Linked DNA regions of Novipirellula artificiosorum. The protein of the gene in region 2 interacts with the protein of the main gene of each other region in a pairwise test. Links are inferred from orthologs where the notes say so. Each region holds a gene or a part of one and is shown on either strand. Other genes may lie near its edges.

Evidence for each region.
Region 1: the proteins of Poly41_RS02395 (region 2) and def interact in binary tests that used the Escherichia coli proteins (3 or more experiments, as listed by UniProt). The link is inferred for Novipirellula artificiosorum from one-to-one orthologs.

Annotation. Positions count from the first base shown.
Region 1 is NZ_SJPV01000012.1:182,907-186,097, reverse strand. Bases 118-2,982 are described here. They hold def (peptide deformylase), read right to left. Parts: upstream 1,910-2,982; coding sequence 1,325-1,909; downstream 118-1,324. Other genes in these bases: mch (methenyltetrahydromethanopterin cyclohydrolase), read left to right, coding at 2,109-2,982; Poly41_RS26210 (methionyl-tRNA formyltransferase), read right to left, coding at 349-1,332; Poly41_RS26215 (7-carboxy-7-deazaguanine synthase QueE), read left to right, coding at 118-183. Outside these bases: more of Poly41_RS26215, read left to right, coding at 1-117; more of mch, read left to right, coding at 2,983-3,056; Poly41_RS26195 (ATP-grasp domain-containing protein), read left to right, coding at 3,053-3,191. UniProt on the Escherichia coli protein: Removes the formyl group from the N-terminal Met of newly synthesized proteins. Requires at least a dipeptide for an efficient rate of reaction. N-terminal L-methionine is a prerequisite for activity but the enzyme has broad specificity at other positions.
Region 2 is NZ_SJPV01000001.1:702,075-705,256, reverse strand. Bases 275-3,130 are described here. They hold Poly41_RS02395 (aspartate-semialdehyde dehydrogenase), read left to right. Parts: upstream 275-1,128; coding sequence 1,129-2,133; downstream 2,134-3,130. Other genes in these bases: truA (tRNA pseudouridine(38-40) synthase TruA), read left to right, coding at 2,210-2,977; Poly41_RS02400 (formylglycine-generating enzyme family protein), read left to right, coding at 275-1,062. Outside these bases: more of Poly41_RS02400, read left to right, coding at 1-274.

The DNA.
Region 1 (3,191 bases), on a different replicon or contig from region 2:
TTACTGGAGGTGGTCGAATCGCTTCAAGCTGCGGCGGAAAAGGTTTGGGTGATGCCGCAAGGGATGGCAGTCCACGAGATTGATGAATCGGCGGCTTGGTTGCGTCCATGGACTCAATCACGAGGCTTCCATTACTGCGATCGAATGCATATCCGCTGGTACGGCAATCGTCGCGGCACGTGATTCGCGAGGATTCGTTCGCCCGGATGATTCGGTGATCCATGGGCATCGCTGCGCTCAGCCCATGGCCACCCTCTTTGACCACGTGGGACGTTCGATTTATAATTTGCGGAACTCTATTCACGGCCTCCGCGAGCGGGAGGGTAAAGAGAAAGCCGTAGCAACGGCTCAATGCGCAATGGCGATTGGATGGTGACCTCGGAGAAATTCGTCGGCCGCCATTTCTCGCTTTCCTGCAGGTTGCAATTTCACGATCTGGATCCAACGATCTTGCGCAGCAATCTTCAATCCGCCATCGATGGTGATCGTCCCGGGGGGAACGTCCGAGGGGACTTCGCCAACCATTTGAACTTGCTTAATCGCCAAGCGAACCGGATCGTCCTTTCCTTCGACGCGAACGAAGGTGTAACCGACCGGCCAGGGTTGCATGCCACGCACGTGACAGTCGATCAATCTCGCGGTTTGGCTCCAATCGATTTCGCCCTCCGCTTTTGACAATCGCGGTGCACGGGTCGCAAAGGCGGGATCTTGAACCACTCCGATTTCGCTATCGCGATCCCAATGGATCAATTGATTGACCGCTTCGTTCGTTGCTTCCACCCCCATCCGTGACAATCGGTCCTCCAATTCGCCTGCGGTTTCGTGGTCTGCGATCATGGTTTCGCGAGTCGCAATGATCGGGCCACCGTCAAGTTTGGGTGTCATATGAATGACCGAAACGCCAGTCACCGAATCACCGCTGAGCATGGAGCGTTGAACCGGAGCGGCGCCTCGGTAAGCGGGCAACAAGGATCCATGCAAATTGATGCCACCGAGCGATGCAGTGGACAAGGCTGACGGCTTGAGAATTTGCCCATAGTCGCAAACGACCAGCAAATCGGCCGATACCGCGCGCAGGTGTTCGATCGCTGCATCGTCATTGATGCTGGCGGGGTCGAACAAGTCGAATTGATGTTCGGCTGCCCAATCTCGAACAGGCGAAGGGGGAGTTTTTTTTCGGCTTTTCATCGCTGGCTGCGGCCGAGTGACCACCAACTCGATGGCGTGACCTGCTTGGCGAAGTGCATCGAACGAAGGGATCGCGAACGGGCCGGTGCCCATCATGATCATCCGCAGCTTCGACTCCGCTGGTTGGCTTAAATCCTTAGGCATATCGCTCGGTCCATTCATCCAATCGGCCGATCAAGTCTTCGTCCGTGGGAATTTCGCCGGTTGATTGTCGCGAGCGAAAATCGGTTTCAAATTCTGCGAGTGGGTCGATCAGCTCCCGCCTCGCTTCGTCGGTCATCCGGTCAAAGAACAACACTCCGTCGAGGTGGTCGTTCTCATGCATCAGCACTCGAGCCAAGAATCCATCGACACTGCGTTCGATCGAGTTCCCCTTTAAGTCATAGGCACTGACACGAATGGCTTTGGGGCGTTTCACCTGCCCGTACAACCCGGGGAGACTCAAACAGCCCTCTTGGTCGGATTCGTTGCCACGCGGCATTTGCAGTTCGGGATTGACGAGGATTAGCTCTTCCCCCTCGTCACGTTTTCCAGCGGGATTGGCCACGAACAAACGCAGCGGCAAGTCCACTTGATTGGCCGCCAAACCAACCCCGTTGAACTGGTACATCAAATCAAGCATCTCGTCCGCGATTCCCCGCAGAGCTTGGTCAACGCGACGAATGGGTTTGCTGCGGTACCGCAGTGTGGGATGCGGATAATGAACGATGCTTAACGGCATGAGAGGATAATGGGGATAGTCGTAAAAACGTAGTCGAAAACCGCCAATACGTCGGGATTGGGGATTACGGAATCTTGCCGGTGGTCCAAAGCCGTGTGACTTCGCCGGCCCCTCAAGATGATCGATATTTGCGTTTTTGGGCAGGGGTAAGCATTTCGGTCGGCTGGACAACCGGACTTCCCTCGGCGACCATTTGCCTATGTTCAATTTACTCGCCTGCAAACTTTTTGACCACCTTTGCCGCAACGCCGCGAGGCAGCGGATGATGGCTTCGACGGTTGCGGGAGCGTCCGTGTTGGACGCAGGGATCCATACGGCTGGATCGTTGGCCGCAGGAATCGGTTTGGCGCGGTTGTGCCTGGGCGACCTTGCGGACGTGGTGATCGTACCGGCTGATTCCGCTACGTTCGCCAGTCCCAACGCGATCTTTGTTCAAACCGACCATCCGATTGGCGCCGGTTTGGCATGTCAGTACGCCGGGTGGCCTGTGGCGACCGATGACTTTTTTGCAATGGGAAGTGGTCCGATGCGTGCGGCCCGTGGACGCGAGCCGATGCTTGTCGATTTGCAGTTGATCGAGACCGCCGATCAGGTGGTGGGGGTGCTCGAGTCCGACAAGATGTTGACGACGTCCGCAGTCGGATTGATCGCCAAGGATTGTGGAGTCCCGGCCGCTAACGTGCAAATCGCGATCGCGCCGAGCACTTCGATCGCGGGCAGCGTGCAAGTCGTCGCTCGATCGATTGAAACGGCGCTACATAAACTACATGCGTTGGAATTTGACGTGCGGAGCGTTGTTTCAGCGACCGGCCATGCACCGCTTCCGCCGCCAGCAAGGCCAAGCGATACGGTGACAGGGATTGGACGCACCAACGACGCGATCCTCTACGGAGCAACGGTCACGTTGTGGGTCGATCACGATGATGATGCTGTTAATGCGGTCGCGAACGCAGTCCCAAGTAGCCACTCCTCGGATCACGGCCGCCCCTTCGCCGAGATTTTCAAAGCTTACGATTACGACTTTTACAAGGTCGATCCTTTCTTATTTAGCCCGGCGGTGATCGCGATCCATAATCTGCGCAGCGGGCGGACCTTTCGTGCCGGCAGCATTGAAACCAGCATTCTTTTGCGGTCGTTTCAATCATGAGTGACCAAGTCAGAATTTTGGTGCTTGGATGTGGCGATGGTTGGCACGCCAACCAGTTGAAGATGGCTGCCGAAACGCTTGGTTGCGAATTGCACTTTAGCGACTACGAGTCGTTGTTTGCTTGTGTTGCCACGC
Region 2 (3,182 bases):
GTCGAAGTCGAAGGCGGGTTCATGGTCCCTTACAGCTTGGTCATTCCCGGTACCGACGTCACGATCGACATGGTGCCGGTCCCCGCTGGGACGTTCAAGCTGGGTAGCCCCGAAGACGAAGCGGATCGAAATGACGATGAAGGCCCGCAGATCGAGGTCAACGTGGATCCGATGTGGGTGGCCAAAACCGAAACCACTTGGGGGCAGTATCGCGAGTACATGAAGCTTTATTCGATCTTCAAGGAGTTCGAAGCCAGTGGAGTTCGGCCGGTGGATGATTCCAACAAAGTCGATGCAATCACGGCGCCGACCGAATTGTACGACCCGAGCTTCACCTACGAATATGGCGAGGACGACGATCAACCAGCGGTGACGATCACACAGTACTCTGCCCAGCAGTTCAGCAAATGGCTCAGCCGTGTCAGCGGCCAACAGTTGCGATTGCCGACAGAAGCCGAGTGGGAATACGCGGCACGCGGTGGAACCACAACGGCCTACAGTTGGGGCGACTCGGTCGACGAGATTGACGACTACGCGTGGTTTTTTGACAACGCCGACGACGGCCTTGGTGCGGTGGCAAGTAAGGAGCCAAACCCGTTTGGGCTGTACGACATGCATGGGAACGCTGCGGAGTGGACGATCAACCAGCACACCCCAGATGGGTATCAAGCCTTTGCCGATAAAGCGCCGCTTCGTGCGATTGACGTCGTCAATTGGCCGAGCACGTCGTCCGAGTGTGTGGTGCGTGGCGGCAGCTTCTTGATGGATGCTGAGCAATTGCGAAGTGCGGCGCGAATGGCCTCCGATGATGCTCCTTGGAAGGAAGACGACCCCAACTTCCCGCGCAGTCCGTGGTGGTTCACCAGTGAGGACGGTCGTGGTGTGGGCTTCCGCATCGTCCGCTCTTATCAACCGCTCGACACGGAGCTGATCAAAAAGTTTTGGGAACCCAATGCCGAAGAAGTGGTTGACGATGTAGAATCCCGCATCATGGGCGGTCGTGGCGGCTGGGGGCTGGTGGATCCAGAGCTCCCCGCAGCGATCAAAGAATTGAAGAAGTAGTTCGGGTGTTCTCCTGAACTCCATGCTTCACTTTTCATTTCAACACATTCTTTCGGAATAACTTCTGTGTACGAGACTCTCGCAGTCGTTGGTGCTACCGGTGCCGTTGGACGAATCGTTCTCGAGCAATTGCAGAAACGCAATCTGCCGTTCAAAAAGCTCAAACTCCTCGCCTCGGAGCGTTCGGTGGGCAAGGAGGTCCGCTACAACGGCGAGGTGATCCAAGTCGAGTTGCTTGCCCCGGGGGCGTTCAAGAATGTCGATTTGGTCATCGGCAGCACGCCCGATGAAATTGCAGCCGAATTTGTGCCCTATGCGGTCCAAGAAGGTGCGATCGTCGTGGACGAAAGTGGGTATTGGCGGATGGATCCTAAGGTTCCCTTGATCATCCCCGAAGTGAATCCCGAAGCGGCTGAAAAGCACGAAGGCATTTTGGCAAGTCCCAACTGTAGCACGACGCAAATGGTCGTCGCACTCGCTCCCCTGCATCGTGCTGCGAGAGTGAAACGCGTGGTCGTCAGTACGTACCAAGCAACCAGCGGTGCGGGTTTGCCAGGAAGCGAGGAATTGAACGACAGTGTCCGCAGTGCGCTTGTCGGGAAGACACATCCGCCAAAAACGTTCCAGCACCCGATTGGTTTTAACCTGATTCCTCAGATCGGATCGGAGAAGTACGAAGGCTACACCAGCGAAGAAATGAAGATGGTGTACGAAACTCAGAAAATCTTTGGTGACAATCAGATCCAGGTTTGCCCGACCTGTGTGCGAGTGCCGGTTGCCACGGGACATAGTGAGTCGATTTTAGTGGAAACGGAAAAACCGTTGTCCGTTGAAGAGGCAACAAATTTGTTTCAAGCATTTGACGGCATCACGGTCGTCGACGATTTGTCGAACAAACGGTACCCGATGCCACGCGATTGCGACGGCAAGGACGATGTGTTTGTGGGTCGGATTCGCAAAGACATCAGCAGCTCGAGCGGGATCGCTTTTTGGTGTGTTAGCGATAATCTGCGTAAAGGTGCTGCGACGAACGCGGTTCAAATCGCAGAGCTCTTAATGAAACGATCGTAGTGCGGCACGGCCGCAGGCGAAGCGAGCTCCCTTGGCAATTTTTTTGAAAACACCGCAACATTGAACCCCAACGATCGTGCGCACGTTCAAGATCACTGTCGCCTATGACGGAGTTGATTTCGCCGGTTGGCAAATTCAGCCACGGCGAACGACCATCCAAGGCATGCTCGAACGGGCATTGGTGAAGTTGACGGGTCAGCGCGTGGCGGTAACGGGCAGCGGTCGGACCGATTCAGGAGTTCATGCGCTCGCTCAGGTCGCCAGCTTCCGTACACCCAATTGGCGAGCGACCGCGGCGGACCTGGCGAATGCGATGAATGTCCATTTGCCACCGACCATCGTCGTGCTCGAGTGTGTCGATGCTCCCGATGATTTTCATGCGATCGCGGATGCTGTTGGTAAACGCTATCGCTATCAGTTACAGATCGGTGGTACGCGAAGTGTTTTCGATTATCGCTACTGCTGGCAGATTCATGGCGACATCCATCTCGATGCGATTGCGGCTGCCTGCGAATCCTTTGTCGGTCAACACGACTTCAGCAGTTTTCAAGGCTCACGAAGTCCTCGTAAGACGACGGTCCGGACGGTTCGTGCGTGTGATCTGCTGCGTGAGTCCACTTCCCTTCACCACGGAGAGCGGATTGTGATCGAAATCGAAGCCGATGGTTTTCTCTACAACATGGTTCGCAACATTGTTGGGACCCTGATCGAGGTCGGCAAAGGTAAGCACGATCCTTCATGGATTGCCGACGTGCTGGCCGCACGAGATCGTGACGCGGCCGGCCCTACCGCGCCGCCGCAAGGATTGTTTCTGCAGCGAGTCGATTATCGGCCGTTTGCTTAGCTGGACCGCGCCACTTCATGAGCGGCTAGCGCCTTGCCGCTCAGTCCAAGATTAACTGGGCAAATTTCGGTAAATCGCCCACCCGGACGTTCGTAGTGCACCTGCAGGCTGCTGCCGAACGACGCGGTCCTTGTGAAGATTTCAAGAAGCATTCATGAGCACTCTCACCGTTGGGTGGTGAAACGCCCCTTGCATCGTTTTCGCT